DNA from 2 places in the Paenibacillus sp. P5_B5 genome. Region 1 is predicted to be linked to the other one. Evidence: riboswitches for the same ligand, from Rfam matches in the RefSeq annotation. Region 1 holds a riboswitch; the other holds the start of a gene.
What was found. A riboswitch is a leader RNA that binds a small molecule or an ion and turns the genes downstream of it on or off. The one in region 1 is predicted to bind S-adenosylmethionine.
Positions count from the first base shown of each region.

Region 1 (10,015 bases):
ATTGGAATCTCCAGATTAGGCATTGTTTCCTGTTTCATGTTCAAGCCCGCGTATAAACCCGATACAATAACAATAAGGGTTATAATCCATAAAGCGAACTTGTTGTTTAATGAAAATCGTATGATTCCCTTCACTCTCTTCACTCCTCTAACTTTCTATATTTATAATTCGACCAATCGGTCAACTCAGTAATAAGTATATCCGATTTATATACGTGTTACAAATGTTTTAGCCACTCGAACAATCGTTCAACACAAGAATTCCAAACCATATTCATTCTGTATCACAAAAAAACTGAGACCATTAAATGATCTCAGTAAGAATAGACTTCTACTTTATTAAATATATGCATGATCACGAATCGCCTTGTGTTGATTTCTCACCTGAATACTTTGGCATCCACAACACAACAAGTAATCCAACAACCGCCCATCCACAAATAAAAATAAATACACTATGAAGTCCAGAAGCTAGAATATCTTGCATCTGATGTAACTGGTCTACCGGAAGATCAGCAGCTTTCTTCGGATCAAGTAATTTATTCACTTCATTAATGTCTAGTCCTTGCGAACTGTTATTCACTGATGTCGATAATCTGGCAATTTCTTTATTGAGCCAAGTTCCAAATACGGCAATACCGATCGTCTGACCAAGGGTTCTAGTAAATGTAGATAGTGCAGTTGATGCGCCGCGTAAATTCCAACCAACAGCAGATTGGACGATAACGGTAAACACAGTCATAGATAAACCGAAGCCAATTCCTACAATAAACATTACCGCGATAAACAGCCAGTAGGTTGTCCCAATCTCTGCGGCTAGAAGCCAGAAACATGAAACTGTAATAAGGAGAACACCGATAACGGAGAAAACCTTAGTCCCTTTGGTTACTAACATTTTGCCACTAATTATGGATCCAATTAACCACCCAATTGACATAGGCGTTAACGTAAGACCTGCGAATGTTGCCCCTTTACTCATAACTCCTTGAACCCACATAGGTAAATAGGTACATAGTGCAATATTAATCGCACTAATAAAGAAACCTACAATGTTGGAGACAGCAATCGACCGGACTTTCATCAGGTTGAGAGGAATCATCGGGTCTTCCGCTTTTAATTGAATGTAATAGAATACAACTGAGAACACAATGAATGTAACGAATAACCCAACAATAAGTGGTGATGTCCACGCATATTCACCGCCACCTGTAATAACCGCAAACAATAGAGCTGTTATCGCGATTGTAAAGGTAAGTGCACCAGCATAATCAATCTTCTTACTAGACTTATCCACACTTTCTTTTAAGAATATAGCAATCATTATGATCGATATAATTCCGAATGGTAAGTTAATGTAGAAAATCCAGCGCCAAGACAACGAATCAACGAAGAATCCTCCGACTAGTGGTCCAATTAAGCCTGCAATTCCCCAAATAGAGGAGAATAGTCCTTGGACTTTACCTCTTTGCTCATACGGATACACATCACCGATAATGGTGAACGTGACCGGAAGCATTGCTCCAGCACCTATACCTTGTAAGGCACGATACCAAATTAAAGATGTCATCGAATCAGCTAGCCCACATAGCATGGAGCCAATTAGAAATACAACTGATCCAATAATAAAAATTTTCTTACGCCCATATAAATCAGCTAATTTCCCAAAAATAGGGGTTGTCACAGCCGATGTTAGCAAATAAATTGCAAATACCCACGAAATAAGTTCCAATCCACCGAGTTCGCCTACAATTGTTGGCATCGCCGTACTGACGACTGTAACTTCAATTGCAGCGAGAAATGTAGCTACTAATAATGCTAGTGTAATATTACGTCTATTTGCTTGCACAAAATCACCCCCATGTTGTCTTCCCTGTTTGTACCATCCACTAATGTATTATGAACTATATCATCTGTCAAATCAGGTTAGCAGGAAAAACGTTGATTCTCTACATCACCAAGCAAACCTTCTTTTCATAAGATAAAGAAATTGTGACTTGGCATTGCTGGAGGGATTTGTTGAATGACAAGAACGAAAGTAAACATAACAGTGCTACAATCTGGCAGCCATAGTGCTTCGGACATCTGGATCGATGAAGGTCTCATCAAAAAGCTTAAAATAGCTATAGAGCATCCCGTTACAATTCGTTATGGTTCACTTCACAAAGAAGTGAAGGCATTCCCTGTCAAACGTAACTCAAATACATCGAATTTACGTATGAATAGCCAATTAGCGTCGACTTTAAATATAAATAACGATGAACCGATCTGTATGATCTACAAGGAAGGGACACATACGCTTACAATAGGTCCATTGATCGGCGTCATGCTACGCAAGATACATGTGAAGAATCCTGAACAATTATTTGGAAATCAATCTTCCTTTTGTACAGAAATGTCAGAAGCCTGCAAGCGCTATGGAGCCAAAGTGTTCTTCTTCGCACAGGACGATATTCAAAGTAATCATCACACAGTAACGGGTTGGACTTTAACGAACGAGAATAATTGGGTTAACAAGTCATTTCCAATTCCGAATATTCTATATAATCGGCTTACTTCTCGTGTCATTGAGGACAGTAGCAAAGTACAGCAATTCATGAAAGATATTAAAACATTTCACGGCACTCACATTTTTAACGAAAAATATTTAAGTAAACACGAAGTTTTCGACGCTCTTAATCGTGATCAGAGATTACAACATTATTTACCCGAATCTCATTTATTACGTAATTCTAAGATACTTCGGACGATGCTAACTCGTTATTCAACCGTTTTTTTGAAGCCTGTCAAAGGATCGCTTGGTCGTAGAATCATTCGCATACGCCGAGCCGATGAAACCGCATACCACTCCGACTATACGAGCTTGAATGGACTTCAAAGACATACTCACTCTAATTTTACGAAGCTTGTGAGCAGTCTAAGCGGCAAAGTTAAATCACAGTCTTATCAAATCCAGCAAGGAATTCATATTATGTCAGTAAGCGGTCGGCCCGTGGACTTCCGTGCACTTATACAACGTGGATCAACTGGTAATTGGAGTATTACCTCCATCGTAGCTAGAATAGCTGGGAATCAAACATTCGTCTCGAATCTAGCACGGGGAGGAACTCTGAGCACTATTAGCGGAGCCCTTGAGAAGTCTAATCTTCAGCAGCAGCATCATGCATCCATTTCAACCAAGTTACGCAAGTGCGCATTAGATATCGCCAAAGGAATCGAGGAGCAAATTCCATTTCATTTTGCTGAACTAGGTATCGATTTAGCTGTTGATGTACGCGGTATGGTGTGGTTAATTGAGGTGAACTCCAAACCTTCCAAAGAGGATAATTCTCCACTGCAAATAGGTAAGATTCGGCCTTCTGTTAAGCAAATCATCAAATATTCACTCTTTCTTATGAAGTAATAACTAGTATAACGAATCAATTTCATAATACCTTTAGCTGCTTCAATCAAGGCTATATATAGATCAAAACGGTTTAATTTGTCTATATATAGTTTCAATTTAATGGTTTCAATGAGTTATGAAATTGATTATAACAACAAAGTAAAAGGCTGAAGGGAAAATCTCCCCACAGCCTCTTTAATTTGCAGCTGACTTTCGTTTATGGGCTAAAAATATGGCATACTCAAGCGGCCGGCGGCATGATTTGCGATATAAATCCATTCTTCCGATCCCTTTGAAAATATCCCTTCCTGGTTTAGGGTTAACCTCAATCAACCAGACCTTCCCTTCTGTATCTACACCAATATCAAGGCCAAATTCCATCATACTGCCAAAATGAGTCTCAATCGTTCGAACCACCTCAAAGGCTAGCTCGAAGCATTCCTCTCGTATTTTCTCCATTTTGGAATTGCCAAATTTCTTGGAAATGACTTCCTCAAACACAGCAGCTCTGCCGCCTCCATGCAAATTTGAAGTTGAAGAGTTTCTTGGGCCGATTCGGATACCATACCCTGTAATTGTCCATTCCCCTTGTTTATCTTTTTGGATGAGAAGCCGCATATCCGCCACATGCTCGGGAACAAGTTCTAAATCAAGCCCTTTCTGAATCATGAATATACCATTCCGTATTTTCTCTTGATCTACCCACTGATCTAATGAACGTATGAGAGATTTCTCATCATTGAAGATGGCTGATTTCTTCGTAAGCTGACGAGTTCTGGCCATTATGGAATATCCCTTAGCGTTATTTAATGTAGTTAATTTAATGATGCTTCTACCACCCGTACCGTTCCCTGGCTTCAAATAAAGAATCTTATGTTTAGTTAACATTTCTTGCAATTGATCTTTCGAATATTGAACTGTTTCCGGCATCCATTTACGCAGCACATTCGTATCCATGAATAACCGAGTTGCATTCCACTTATTGGTATATTTGTTGTTAGCATAAGTGAATAACTTCGAATTTCGAACTTTTTTGTACTGTGGATTGCCATTCCGACAGCGATCAATCACAATATCCGGCCAAGGATACACTTTACTTTGAAACCCTCCCACTTGATGAGGAACATAGCCACGGATAGTGCGACTGCTCTGATCAATATCACTTGCTGAAAATAAATACACAACGGCACCTAATGCTTGCCCTTCTTTGACGAGCTGAAGTAAATACCGTGATTCTTTGAATCTTGATCCCTGTCTCCAGGTCAGTATGCCAATAACCGGCTGCTTCTGCATGATCCTAACACCCTCTGTCGTCTGTCGTTTATACCTTAGGTATTTGTCTTTACTAGTATATTCCTTCGACGTACAGCGGTTACGTGAATCTGCAAATATTCAAGTCCATTACACCTTAATCCCTTGTAGTGCATGACTCCACAGATGAGCATTCTTAAATGAATGAACATCCGTATTAGGGATTTCTATGACGCACACCTTATCGATGTTCCAATCTAGTTCAACGACTTTATTTCTTGTACCATTATTGACAACTAGCACACGAAAGTCATTTGTGACCGTTTCCGCCAATACCTTCTGTAGTTCAACGACATCTCGATACAACCCTTGAATTCTAACGAATAAGACCTTCTCATCATTCTCCAGACAGGCTAGAAACCGCTCTATGCGCTTGTTTAACTTGAGTTTAAATTCCATATATGTGTGTAAATGATGTTCTGTATTGTCATCTATGAAAAAATCATGATAAGAGTAAATATGCGAGTAATCATCATATACAATGAATTGCTGATTATACTTTCCGACTACTTGCATATTCTCTATTTCCATAAACCTTGCAAACCGGTGCTTAATCAAATAATTAATACTAGAAAGCTCAGGTGCTGCCATCCAATCTATGATTCCTGGAAATGTTCGTAGTCTATTCTCCTCCAAATGAATCGCAGTTAAACAGCGTCTACCAAGGCTAAACACAGAGTTATATGTTCCTTGTAAATCTTGCAATCTCACATTTAATCCCTCCTCTATCAATCCGAATCATATATATAGTAAATGCGATATCAGAGTTTTAGTTTGGGTAAATGTAGCCATTAGCAAATACAATTAATATAAACATAATTACCGATATGATTGTGACTCAACACCAAATCACTATATTAAAATGATGCTTATAGATAGATGACCGCTGCGCATAAATTTATATTTTCCTCAAACAAAAAAGTCTCGATTCCAAGGAATCAAGACTTTTTATTGGCGAGAGGATAAAATACAATACCTACTGCAACTAACACAAACCCTGAGATGAATGTTGCCAGATTAGCCGTTCCTGCAATTATCATCCAAAGTGAGTACGCTGTAGCAGCCAAAGCGATAAAACCATCTATCTTACGCTGCTTAGATTGCCCCAAGTACGTATCGCCACTTGCAGTTATTTTCAGCTGATAAATGGATGCAGTAATATACGGAATTAGAACAGCCAGTACTGCAATAGTCGTGACATATTCAAAAGCCCCTGCCAGCGAGCTCGATAATGTTGAAATTAGAAGTGCTTGTGTCATCAAGTTTGTAATCAACAGCGAGTTTACAGGTGCTCCATTCTTATTCGTTGCTTTAAATATAGGTATAAATATATCATGCTTTGCTGCTTGATAGGGTACTTCAGCACTCAGTAATATCCATCCAAGTGCACTTCCTATTAAGGAGATCAGACCAAGTCCTGCCATCACATAGCTACCTGACGGACCAATTACGGCTGATAATGCATCAACTAACGGTTTATTAGATGCCATTAGCTCGTCTTGTGTTAATATACCCATCGCAAGTACGGAGATACTTAAGTAAATAAAAAGTGCTATGATTAGACCGATAATGGTAGCTTTCTTAATGTCAGATTTCTTACGTGCTCGTGATGAGAAGACGACAGCTGACTCCACTCCAACAAACGCCCATAAGGTGGCCATCGAAGCTAAGCTAAATTGTCTAAGAAAAGGAATAGGTTCTCCAGTACCGATATCTAATTTATCCTGCATCATCGGTGTAATATTGGCTTTGTCGAACGCCCATAAGCCAATTACAATGAAAATTGCAAAACCAAGCACTTTTGCAGTGGTAGCAATCAGATTGAGCTTACCTGCTCCTTCAATTCCACGTATAATAATGAGATGATTAACCCACAAGAACATGGAGCAGATTATAAAGGTAATAGCATTCCCAAGTTTAAATGAGAAACCAAATATCGAAATCAGTTCAATTTGACTTGTCATCATTGGAAAGAAAGCAGATAAGTAACTGGCAAAAGTCGTCACTATGGCTACGTTACCTGCTATATTTGCGACCCAATATCCCCAAGTAGATAAGAAGCCAGCAACATGGGCTCCTTTTGAGTTTTCTTTAAATAAGCCTTTGGCATACATTTGCGGTCCGCCGCTGAGTTCAGGTTTACGAATTGACAAATTACCGAAAACGAGGGCGATCAACATAACGCCAAATCCTGTAAGAATCCAAGCTAGTATGACTCCCATTGGATTTGCTGCTTTTGCAAGTGTGCTTGGAAGCATAAATATGCCTGAACCCACCATATTGCCTACAACAAGTGCAATTAATAGCCACAAGCCAAGTTTGTTGTCTTTCATGATGTAATTATTACTCCTCCTTGTGACTCTCACTTTTTTTCACAAAGTTTACTATACCTTAGAATAAATGCTTGAATCAAGAATAATTCCTACCAAATAAGTTGTAATTATTTGGTGTCATTAATAATAGGGTTGACATTTGTTTTGACCTCGGCCTATACTGTTAAATACAACTAAAAATAACTTTCTTATCAAGAGTGGCGGAGGGAAAAGGCCCGATGAAGCCCGGCAACCGATTATGATGTAGCTATAGCTTAAAGCTAATTTTTCATAATGTCATGGTGCTAAATCCTTCAGAATTTGAGCAATCGAATTCTGGCAGATGAGATGCGGATGATGACGATCAACCCTTTTGCTCTGCGCAATAGGGTTTTTTTTATTTTAGAAACGCACCTGTTTATGAGAACGGTATAATCGTTTCTTCATGTAGAAAACATAACAACTAAGAAGGTGACAACAATGATGATTCAGCTAGAAAGTATTAATAAAACCTATGTAGACGTGAAAGCAGGCAATAAACATACGGATGCATTACGAGATGTTAATCTTCAAATTAAGCAAGGTGAAATCTTCGGCATGATTGGACATTCAGGAGCTGGTAAAAGTACTCTCCTCCGAATGATCAATCTCCTCGAACGTCCGACCTCAGGCAAAGTACGTATCAATGAGATTGAATTAACTTCTCTAAGTCATAAAGAGTTACAAGAAAAACGTAGGAAGATCGGAATGATTTTTCAACACTTTAATCTGCTCTCCTCTTCTACGGTGGAGCATAACATTGCTTTTCCACTTAAGTTAGCCAAACGTTCTACTACTGTAATAAACCATAAAGTAGATGAACTGCTTAAACTTGTAGGGCTTGAGGAACATCGGAATAAATACCCCTCTCAGCTTTCAGGTGGACAGAAGCAACGTGTTGGAATTGCAAGAGCTTTAGCAGCAGATCCAGACATTCTACTATGCGACGAAGCTACATCAGCTCTTGACCCGCAGACAACGAGTTCGATTCTACAATTGCTCTCTGATATTAATCGTAATTTAGGTATAACCATTGTCTTAATTACACATGAAATGCAAGTCATACGATCGATATGTGATCGCGTCGCAGTCATTAATCAGGGGATGATCGTTGAACTAGGTAATGTAGCAGAAGTTTTCCTACATCCTACCCATGAAGTCACGAAGCAGTTTATTCTTGAGCTATCTGATTCTGTAGAACAGAATTCATTCTTATATTCATCAGATTATCCGCACCAACTTGTGAAAATCACATTCTTGGGTGAGCATACTTATTATCCTATTCTTTCTGAAACTGTACAGGCAACAGGAGTTACCTTTGCCATTATGCAAGGAACGATTTCCAAGATGAAGGATGTTCCATATGGTCAGTTAGTCGTTTCATTTCAGGGCGATACGCAAGCCGTTGAGCAGACGATAGAACAATTAACGAATCGCGGTCTGCATGTGGAGGTGATGAAATGAGTTTAGATCTGTTAAGCTCCATTAACTGGACAGATATTGGACAAGCAACTATCGATACCCTAATCATGCTGATTTTCTCTTCCTTATTTACTTTTATCATTGGTTTACCGATTGGCGTCCTTCTATTCTGGACATCCAGTAAACAAGGCTTGTCACGAGTCTTATACAGAATCGTATCCTTTATTATTAATATTCTGCGCTCTGTACCATTCATTATTCTAATGATTGCGGTTATCCCTATTACTCGGCAACTCGTTGGAACATCGATTGGGGTGCAAGCCGCGATTCCTCCACTTGTCTTTGCAGCTACACCATTCTTTGCGAGACTTGTGGAAACTGCTTTGCGAGAAGTTGATCGAGGTGTTATCGAAGCAGCACAAGCAATGGGCGCATCGAATATGCAGATCATTTTCCGTGTACTGCTTCGCGAAGCTAGACCAGGCTTATGGGCAGGAATAACGATTACGACAGTTACCCTCGTATCCTATACAGCCATGTCAGGATTTGTTGGCGGCGGCGGATTAGGTGATCTTGCAATACGCTATGGTTATCAGCGTTTTGATACTACGGTTATGGTAGTGACCATCATCATCCTGATTATTCTTGTACAACTGCTCCAAATGACAGGTGATAAGCTTGTCACTCGTTTCACCAAAAAATAAGAAATCACATCTAAGGAGAGATTTTCATGAAAAAACTATTATCCGCCCTACTCGTAGCCTCCCTGCTACTGATTACAACCGCTTGTGGTGGAACTAAGGAAGGTACAATCACCATTGGCGCTACTGCAGTGCCTCATGCTGAAATTCTGAATATGATTAAGCCCATACTCAAAGAGCAAGGTGTTGATTTAGTAGTCAAAGAATTTACCGACTATATACTACCGAACACCCAGTTATTTGAGAAACAGCTTGATGCGAACTTCTTCCAGCATGCTCCATACCTAGAGTCACAAAACAGAGAAAAGAAAATGGATCTCGTACCCGTAATCGGTGTTCATGTAGAGCCATTCGGAGCGTACTCTAAGAAAATTAAAAATATCAATGAGCTAAAAGATGGCGCAACCGTAGCGATCCCGAACGATCCTTCGAATGGCGGTCGTGCCCTTCTATTACTTGAAAATCAAGGTCTGATTAAACTTAAAGCTAATGCAGGCATTGAAGCTACTCCAAATGATATCGAAGTTAACACTAAAAACTTAGTAATTAAAGAGCTTGACGCGGCAATGCTTCCTAGAGCGCTTGATGATGTTGAATTATCACTAATCAATACGAACTATGCTCTCCAAGCAGGGCTTAATCCAGTGAAGGATGCTCTGTTCATTGAGGATCAAAAATCCCCTTATGTGAATATCCTAGCCGCTCGTCCTGACAATAAAGATTCTGAAGAACTACAGAAGGTTGCCAAAGCACTTACTTCACCAGAAGTAAAGAAATTTATTGAAGAAAAGTACCAAGGTTCCATCGTTCCAGCATTCTAATGTAGAACTTATCCTTTCTTCATAAATG
Region 1 is NZ_JBFULK010000011.1:57,284-67,298, reverse strand. Features, by position in the region: gene AC1DOK_RS15430 (efflux RND transporter permease subunit) at 1-134, opposite strand, end outside; gene AC1DOK_RS15425 (MDR family MFS transporter) at 355-1,845, opposite strand; gene AC1DOK_RS15420 (YheC/YheD family endospore coat-associated protein) at 2,020-3,399, shown strand; gene AC1DOK_RS15415 (YheC/YheD family endospore coat-associated protein) at 3,577-4,674, opposite strand; gene AC1DOK_RS15410 (DUF1796 family putative cysteine peptidase) at 4,783-5,403, opposite strand; gene AC1DOK_RS15405 (amino acid permease) at 5,631-7,025, opposite strand; SAM riboswitch class I at 7,211-7,354, shown strand; gene AC1DOK_RS15400 (methionine ABC transporter ATP-binding protein) at 7,488-8,507, shown strand; gene AC1DOK_RS15395 (methionine ABC transporter permease) at 8,504-9,169, shown strand; gene AC1DOK_RS15390 (MetQ/NlpA family ABC transporter substrate-binding protein) at 9,196-9,987, shown strand.

Region 2 (10,015 bases), on a different contig from region 1:
ATTAATAATACTGCCGCTAATGAAAATCCACCGTAAAAATAACCTAAAAACCACCTGTAATTTGAATTATCAAAAAACATATAAACAAACGAAACTAACAATAATAGTACAATAGTAATAACAACTAACAAACCTAAGTAAATAAATACTACATTTCTATTAATCTTCCATTTGTAGTTCGCTTTATCAGATATAGTTAAAATTTTATTTCGATAGTGTTCAAGCTTGAACATAATCTACCCTTCCCTACTTTCTACACTTAAATTATATAATATTGACCGTTTTCTATATTAGCAATAGTATAATTATACCATAAAAATTGTCGTAATTAGTTGTATTTCCTGTCTTGTTGAATCATCAATAAAAGCTGTAGATCATTCCGCTTGCTACCGCGCACTGAGTTTGGTAAACAGCATACTGCTTTTGCTTATGGATGAACCACTCACGAACTAAAGTAGTTGTAAGATCTTCCATCAAATCAGCCCTTGATTTAACCAAGTTCAAAAATATTTTCGTCTTTGAACAAGTCCATCTGAAATACCTTCTGAACACTTAATGTCAATGTATTTAAAGTACAAGTCATGAATAGTCAGTTACGTATAGTAATTCTTGATGATAAAAGTTGTATTTTTCGGACAATATCGCCTATTTTCTGCCGCGAATATTTCTACCAAATGACAAAGAACGCTTGTCTATATTAATCCACTTGTAGGGATTAATATAGACAAGCATTTTAGTTACTTCTTGCTAGAATAACAGGGTGCGTGCACTATAATGTGTAGTACATATTTGTCATTCAAGCTAAGTTAAATTTACGTCAAACACCGATTAATCTTCTCAATCGCCTTAATTTTGCAAAACAAAATCTTTATCCGCTTGCTCTGTATCCGTATAAACATGCAGAGTCTCATACTTCGTATTGCGTAAAGCCGGCACTTTACCTGCTTCACGAATCAGACGCAGGATTTCGGATATATTCACCTTATGCGCAGTACCTGCCGCGGACACTACGTTCTCTTCCATCATCGTCGAGCCAAAATCGTTACAGCCATATTGTAAGGACAATTTACCAACTTCTGGCCCCATCGTAACCCAAGAGGATTGGAAGTTTGGTATATTATCAAGCATAATTCTCGAAATCGCTAAAGTCTTGAGATAAGCTTCAGGGCCTTGACGCTCATTCTTTAGGGCTACACCAAGTGCAGTATTATCGGGTTGGAAGGTCCATGGAATAAAGGCAAGGAAACCCTTGGAATTCCAGCCATTAAGTGCAACATCATCCTGTGCATCTCGGATACGAAGCAAATGTAATGCTCGCTCTTCCATCGTTTCACCTAAGCCGATGACCATTGTACCCGTTGTATTCATGCCGATTTTGTGTGCGGTTTGCATCACATTCATCCAGTCGCGCCATGATCCTTTGAGCCTAGAAATACGCTGACGAGTACGGTCATCCAGAATTTCTGCGCCTCCACCAGGAAGTGAATCAAGACCAGCGACATGAAGCTCACGTATAACCTCTTCGAGTGAGAGACCATTTGAAACTTCCTGCATCTTCACGATTTCAGCAGGAGAGAAGGAATGCATCGTAATGTTGAACCGTTGCTTAATCGCACGTAGTAAATCCGTATAATAGGAGAAAGGTAAGTCCGGATTCGTGCCACCCTGCATCAAGATCTCTGACCCCCCGACATCCAGCGTTTCTTGGATCTTCTGGAAAATCACTTCATCGGGAAGTACATAACCATCCTTAGAGCCTGGAGCACGATAGAATGCACAGAACCTGCAATAAGTGTCACATATATTGGTGTAATTAATATTTCTTCCAATGACAAAGGTTGTTATCGGATCAGGGTGATGCTTATGCATAATCTGATTAGCAGCATGTCCCATTGCTTCAACTTGATCAGACTCAAACAGCGTTATACACTCATCGATATCGATACGGCCGCCTGAAACAGCTTTATGTAATATGCGTTCAATCGGTTTCAACAAAACACACCTCATTCTTTCTATTTATATGATTAATAAGTTCATCATACGTTCCTTTTACATTTCTTTAATCATCGTAACATATCCTATACACTTGTTGCTATATTCAAGAGTAATTCTTCCTTCTATTTCCTAGATTCTAATCCTTACGACTAACTTACAAGAGTGTAAGATTGGTGTCATTGTATTCGATAGCTGTAACAGATAAACCAGCCAAGAAGAAAGGGATCATCGGATCATTCCCTATCTTCTTGGCTGGTTGTTTGTATATGATCTAACTCAAGTTCTAGCGAGTGCTTGGTCAAGGTCGGCTAGAATGTCGGATATATCTTCTAGCCCTACTGAGAATCGCAGTAGCCCATCTGTAATCCCGCGGGCACTGCGCACTTCGCGAGGCATTGAGGCATGAGACATCATCGCTGGATATGACAAAATGCTCTCAACCGAGCCGAGCGAGACAGCGACTAACGGAACGCGCACAGCGTTCAGTAGCTTCCTAGCACGTTCGCCGGAACCAACGTCGAACGAGACAACTGCGCCATAGCCAAGCGATTGGCGCTCATGGATTTGGCGGCCAGGATGTTCTGGCAGCCCTGGGTAATATACCGCAGCAATATCGGAGCGCTGCGAAAGCCAATCCGCAAGTACACGTGCGGACTGCTCATGTCCGTCCATCCGTGCTTTAAGCGTCTTCATGCCGCGCATCAGCAGCCAGGAATCCATCATGCCAAGTACATTGCCCATGCCATTCTGAATGGCCTTCATCCGATTGCCAAGCTCGTCATTAGCCATGACAGCAAGCCCTGCGAGTACATCACTGTGCCCGCTTAAGAATTTCGTCGCGCTGTGTAGCACAATGTCGACGCCTTGTTCAATTGGACGCTGATGATAAGGCGTCATGAAGGAATTGTCGAGCATGGTAATCAGCCCATGCTCCTTCGCCCATGCCGTTACAGCTGAGACATCCGTAATCCGGAGTGTCGGGTTCGACGGCGTCTCCATGAACACAGCCTTGGTATTTGGCTTCAAGGCTGCTTTCACAGCTTCGAAGTTCGTCATATCGACGAACGTAGTTTCTACTCCCATCCGATTCATAATGGTTGATAAGAATCGATAAGTTCCGCCGTACACGTCTTCTGTACAAATCACATGATCCCCTGCTGATAGAATCATGAATGCTGACGAAATCGCAGCCATTCCTGATGCGAAGGCTAAACCACGTTTGCCGCCTTCTAATAAAGCGATGTGATCCTCTACCGCTTCACGTGTAGGATTTCCCGATCTCGTATAATCGAACACCGGAGGGTGATCGATATCAAAATGATGGAAGGTTGAGGCTTGATAAATAGGCACTGAAGAAGCCCCGGTTACTTTATCGATTTCCCCGCCAAAGTGTAATAGCTTCGTACCAAAGCCATAATCTTTGCGTTCCTCTTCCAAATCCTTTAATGGTTGCATCTCATTGTGTTCTTCACTCATCCGAGTTCACCTCCAGCAAGCTCCCCTTGAGCCATATCAAGCGCATACGCAAGATCAGCTTTAAGATCATCGATGTGCTCAATGCCAACAGAGAAACGTAGTAATCGATCATCTACACCTATACGTTCACGAATCTCTACAGGTATATCAGCATGTGTCTGTACTGCAGGATACGTCATTAGAGACTCAACTCCGCCAAGGCTCTCAGCGAATGCAATAAGCTTAATGTGGCGAAGAAGCGGTTCAACTAAACGGGCATCCGCAACCTTGAATGATAATATCCCCGTGTTGCCACGTGATTGTCTACACTGAATCGCATAACCAGGATGCGTCTCTAGAGCTGGGTAATACACATCCGTGATAAGTGGATGGGCGAGTAAATAGTTAGCAAGCTCTGTCGCATTGGACTCATGCCGTTCCATCCGAAGTGCTAATGTTTTCATTCCACGCATTAGCAGCCATGAATCCTGAGGCCCTAGAACCGCCCCGATTGAGTTTTGCAAAAAGAACATTTTGTCTGACAATTCAGCGCCCTTAGTTACGATTAACCCTGCAAGCACATCATTGTGCCCGCCAAGATATTTAGTTGCTGAGTGCACAACGATATCTGCTCCAAGCTCAAGTGGACGCTGCAGGAACGGAGTCAACAGTGTATTGTCAACAATCGTTAGTAGCTCTTTACCCTTAGCCCAATTACATACAGCTGCCAAATCAGTTACCATCATTAGTGGATTTGTAGGTGTCTCAATGATGATCGCTTTCGTGCTGCCCGGGCGGTAAGCTGTTTCTAGTTCAGTTATATCATTGGTGTCTACGTAAGATGCAAGTACACCAAACCGCGACATAATTTGTTCAAGTAACCGATATGTACCACCGTATAAATCCACTGAAACAATGAGATGATCACCCTGAGAAAACAATGCAAATATCGTTTGTAACGCAGCCATACCAGATGATAACGCGAATCCCCTATCACCCGACTCAAGTTCTGCAATTGCATCCTCAAGTACAGTTCGTGTTGGGTTCTTCGTACGAGCGTAATCAAATCCGGTACTCTGTCCTAGTTTAGGATGGCGATAAGCGGTCGCCTGATAAATAGGAAAGGAAACCGCTCCTGTTATTGGCTCGGAAATCGAGCCGATTTGCGCTAACCTACTCTCTATTTTCATCTATCATCTACTCCGATCATCTATTGTATGGACGGGTTGTTTGTCCTTATTTACGAACTAAATCATAAGGTGTCTCTTGATATACATAATAGTTAAGCCAGTTCGAAAATAATAAATTGGCATGAGCACGCCAAGTGATCATTGGGGTACGAGTTGGATCATCATTCGGATAATAGTTACATGGCAGCGCAATCTCCAGCCCTTTATTTACATCACGATCGTATTCCCATTTGAGTGTATACGGATCATATTCTGAATGTCCGGTTACAAAGACCTGCTTACCGTCCTTTGAAGCGACCAGATAAACACCAGATTCTTCGGATTCCGATAAAATATCTAATTCAGCAAGCTGTGCAATATCCTCATGACGCACTTCCGTATGACGGGATTGTGGTACGAAGAACACTTCATCGAATCCGCGCATTAAATTTATATGACTTTGATTAATCGAATGTGGAAATACACCAAACATTTTCTCTTTAAGTGAATACTTAGGAACTTGATAGTGATAATACAGACCTGCCTGCGCAGCCCAGCATATATGCATAGTTGAAGTGACATTCGTCTTGCTCCAGTCCATGATCTCTTGAAGCTCTTCCCAATACGTCACTTTTTCAAAATCCATCTGTTCAACTGGTGCACCGGTAATGATGAGTCCGTCAAATTGTTCATCCTTCACATCTTCAAATGTTTTATAGAAAAGAGATAAATGCTCTTGCGATGTATTCTTAGATATATGTGTCTTGGGATGCAGCAGCACAAACTCAATTTGCAAAGGTGTATTTGATAGCAACCGAAGTATTTGTGTTTCTGTAGTTTCCTTGGTTGGCATTAAATTAAGTAACGCAATGCGTAAGGGACGAATATCTTGTTGAAAAGCACGCGATTCATCCATCACGAATACGTTCTCAGTTTGTAGAATTTCTTTGGCTGGCAAATGATCAGGAACTTTAACAGGCATGTTACACACTCCTTTATAAATAAAATAAGAAAGACCTTCCTCATTTAAAGAGAAAGGTCACCAATAACCGTACTTATTGTGCCCTCTCTCATCTCCCAAAAAACACCTGATTGGCGCTTCCGCAAGAATTAGCACCGTACGATTTTCACTAGGAAAAATGCCGGTTGCCGGGTATCATCGGGCTAGTCCCTCCACCTACTCTTGATAAGAAAGTTAATATTAATTTGTATTTAATGTTACTTATTCTTACTGAAAAGTCAAGTAATTTAAATAAGACTTGTCAAGCACAGACATAAATTCCCTCATTTTACTCCTTGTACTGTGGAAAATGTAGGTATATACTAAACAAGTATTCGAGAAGACAACAAGAAATGTCTGATTGTCGTATATTTTAGCCAAATTAATCAAATCTATTTAAGGAATAAAGGGGGAGAGAAAGCATGGACGGTGACCCGGGCAGTTGCATCGTGAGTCCAAATATCATATATGTAAAAGCGCAGCGGACGTTACCTGTAATGCTTGCTCTTCTTAACCGAGCTTGTTTTCAGTAGTCCCTGCCTTTCGTTAAAGAAGGGGTGTATCCTATGAAAACACGCTTTGTCCAAAATGGCGTTTTTACGCTGATTGAAGATATCACCCTTGCATTAATTCCACCAGAAGATGGTTTCTATTGGATTGATGCGACGGTTGATGATTTAGATATTCTACAATCCATGTTCCAATTGCATGATTTGGCAGTTGAGGATTGTCTAAGTGAAGAAGAACAACGTCCCAAGCTAGAAATTTATGATGGACATTACTTTATTGTTGTAAATTCCATCCGATTTGATGATGAAGAAATTTTCTTGCGTTCTCTTAATATTTTTCTATATAAACATGTCATTATTACAGTTACCAAGCAAAAAATTAATGAAGTTCGTATGTTGAAGCCGATTTTGTGGGAAGAAGAAGTCAATGCACCTGATAATTTCCTGTATCATCTTATTGATCTTGTCGTTGATAATTACGTTGCGGTCGGTGATCGAATCGAGGATAAGATTGAGAAGCTCGAAGAAGATATTCTGATGCATACTAAGAAAACCCACTTGAACGAAATCGTCGGTCTACGAAGTGAAATACTATGGCTCAAGAAGGCACTCGTTCCTCAGCGTGATGTAATTGGCCATTTGAATAAGCGAGATCTCAAGCTGATCTCAGCTCCACTACAGAAATACTTTGGAGATATTCATGAGAATGCAGTTAAAATCGTAGATACATTTGATACACTTCGCGATTTGATGGGCAACTTACGAGAAGCTTATCAGTCTGCCGTCGCTAATAGGGCGAATGAAATTATGAGAATCTTTACTGCACTAACCACTATTTTCATGCCCCTAACATTTATTACTGGATTATTCGGGATGAACTTTACCAATATATTTGGTTTACTTGAAGTACCGCATGCAGATTTATATGCAATTGGCTTTATGACTTTACTAGGCTGTTTAATGTTTATTCTATTCAAGAAAAAAGATTGGCTATAACTTCATATTTCGCCACATATACAAATCAAGCAGCTGTTCCTAATTTAGGAAAGCTGCTTTTTTAAATTTCATACAACAGAAGAACTTGAATTGGACTGCTCCTTAAGCAGCTTGGAAATATGAATAATACCTAAAAATAATATCGCAGAAATACCCCAATTCATTATTTTGCGTATAATAATTCCCTTATCAAAGGCTTCTACACCATATTCTAGAATCAAACCAACTTTTATCGATGCTAAAAGTATATCTTTAAAAGCAAATCCAAGTGTAACAACCATAAAAATAAATAAGATTCTTTTTTGATAGAATTTCTCTTTCATTATTTTGCGATCATATCCTTGCATTTCAACAAAATCTAATGAAAAGAAAAGTACAATCGGCTTATGGAACGCGACAGTAACAATGAAAAATACAGCTGATATATAGGAAAATATGACATGATTCCATAACATTTGAATGGCAGATGCTGAAATGACATCTATTATTGTTCCAATTGCTAAATTAGCAATCATATAAATGCCAAAGATATGTACTTTTTTAATTAAAACAAAACGATAAATGCTATATAGCAATCCCGGTATCGAAGAGATCAGCATTGCGTAATAATCACCGATATAGTTTCTACTATAGTTCCAAATAACTAAAGGAAATAATACGAAGCAAATCAAATCCAAAATCACAATTTTATTACGCAATGGCAATCCCCTCTTATTAGAAATACCCACTATTAATTGTTAAAATATTACAAAATAACATACCATACGTGTGATTATTTCACAATGAATAATCTTTTCTAACTTTCCCTGCATAAAAAAGAACGGCTGCCTAAACAACCGTTCTCATTCTTCAGCAATATCTTTTTAGCTCGCTTGCGAATGTAAGTCGGGGTTATCCTGTTGTACAATTTTGGCTCTACGATATTGAATTCGCAGTAAACGTAACCATTGATAGGTACGATCTGAATCACTGCTCTTCAGTTCCGTCTGCTCACACAACGCCTGAAACACAGGCTTAAGGTAACGATCACCTTGCTGGTCAAAATGCTGCCAAGCATGCTCTTTATCCTCTGCTTTCACTTGCTCAAGCTCTAGCTCTATTAGAGGAGTTACATTATAGCCCTCGTGATCCATTTCTTCTACCATCAGAATAGCATCTCTACGGGAAATGGATAATTCCTGTACGATCTCATCTAGGGATATACCTTGCCAGATCGCTTCTAGAAATCTACGCTTTCTAGCTGTCTTGGTATACTCTGCTTTCATTTTGCGCTCCTTCTGCTCATAAATCCACTGTTGAAGAACAACGGGCTCCACTTCATGTTCAACCCATGTGAGTGGAAAAGTAGTCAATCGTTCCGTTGCCTTCGTGATCTTGAATATCTCATCACCATAATGAGTAACTTTATCATGACCAAAACCAGGGATTTGTTTCAATTCGTCTGCCGTTTGAGGCAATAGCGCAGTGATCATTTCCAACATGCGGTTAGTTGCAATCATATAAGGAGCTTTGGCAAGCTCAGTAGCCTTATCTCTTCGCCATTTACGTAAGCTATCCATTACTTGGACGTTAATATGCGATTCACTGTAGCATTGTAACAATGCATTCCATCTTGCCCTCTCACCAAGTCCGCGCTGAGAATCATCCCATGGAGCCGTTATAAGCGGCAAATAACCTTCTGAAAGCTTACCTATTAGGTTGGCTCTCAGCGAACTAATCAGCTCCTCCCAGTGTTGACCTTCATACCAGTTCTCTTGTTCATCGTGACCACTTTCCTTCGATTCGCTCCACATCGCATGCCAGATCCCTTTGTCCTCACCAATTACAATTTGTGCTGAAATGACGCGATTGTCACCTACTTTTTTCTCAAGTGTATTCATAAAAAGCAAGTTCAGAGTCATCTCCTCCTTCTTCCTAATGGTTCCGCAAGAAATACAAAAAAACACCTCTCTTACAGGTTGTAAGAGAGGTGCTTCCTCCGATTTCTTCGGTTATCCAAATAATACCATAGGACATCATTCACTGCAATATAATAATTGCAGGAGGTGTTAATCCTTGGTTATTCCTTCGGCAGAACTAATTCGTTCCTCAGCTCGCTCCATCACAATCATGTTAGTGTGGTGTTCTGTATCGGTATTATGCAGCTTATATGCTACAATACCTATGCTTCCCCTGTTCGGAGATGAATTTAATGCGTCACTTACTGCCACTGCTTGGGCAGGAACTACTTTTTCTATTGGATACATGATCGGTTGTATTGTGTTTGGTGCCTTATCCGATCGATATGGGACATCTACCATCATTATTATCGGCATGTTCTTACTTGCAGCTATTACGCCACTAGTTGGTCTGTCACATAGCCTATTATCCATGATCAGTATTAGAACGCTGCAAGGCATAATTGCTGCTTCCTATGCTCCTGCAGCACTTGCCTTCATCGTAGAAACATATCCTGAACGAAATAAAATAACAGCACTTGGATACCTCAGTACTGGCATGCTGTCTGCAGGTGTATTTGGTCAGTTACTCAGTGGATCAATTACACAATCCTTTCATTGGAGCTATGTGTTCTACTTTTTAGGAATCGTGTATTTCATAAGTGCTATTTGCTTAGCTTTGCTATTCAAACAGAACAAGTCTCCACAGCTTATATTAAGAATTAAACACCGTCCCTTTTCCTTATGGCATCAGTATGGATCAATTATGAGAAACACCAGATTATATCCACTATTCCTTATTACCGTAACGATCCTGTTCTCCTTTGTAGCTATGTATACCTTACTTGGAGTAAGACTTAGCAGTCCTGAATTCTCTTTATCACAGTCTGATATTCTATTCGTTCGAGCCTTTGGATTATTTGGAATACTGATGTCTCCACTTGCAGGTAAACT
Region 2 is NZ_JBFULK010000005.1:335,575-345,589, reverse strand. Features, by position in the region: gene AC1DOK_RS09355 (hypothetical protein) at 1-233, opposite strand, end outside; gene mqnC (cyclic dehypoxanthinyl futalosine synthase) at 847-1,992, opposite strand; gene AC1DOK_RS09345 (trans-sulfuration enzyme family protein) at 2,272-3,471, opposite strand; gene AC1DOK_RS09340 (PLP-dependent transferase) at 3,468-4,640, opposite strand; gene metA (homoserine O-acetyltransferase MetA) at 4,687-5,601, opposite strand; SAM riboswitch class I at 5,687-5,812, opposite strand; gene corA (magnesium/cobalt transporter CorA) at 6,186-7,124, shown strand; gene AC1DOK_RS09325 (VC0807 family protein) at 7,193-7,822, opposite strand; gene AC1DOK_RS09320 (HRDC domain-containing protein) at 7,988-9,025, opposite strand; gene AC1DOK_RS09315 (MFS transporter) at 9,180-10,015, shown strand, end outside.
Region 2: another riboswitch for S-adenosylmethionine. It lies ahead of metA (homoserine O-acetyltransferase MetA); the one in region 1 lies ahead of AC1DOK_RS15400 (methionine ABC transporter ATP-binding protein).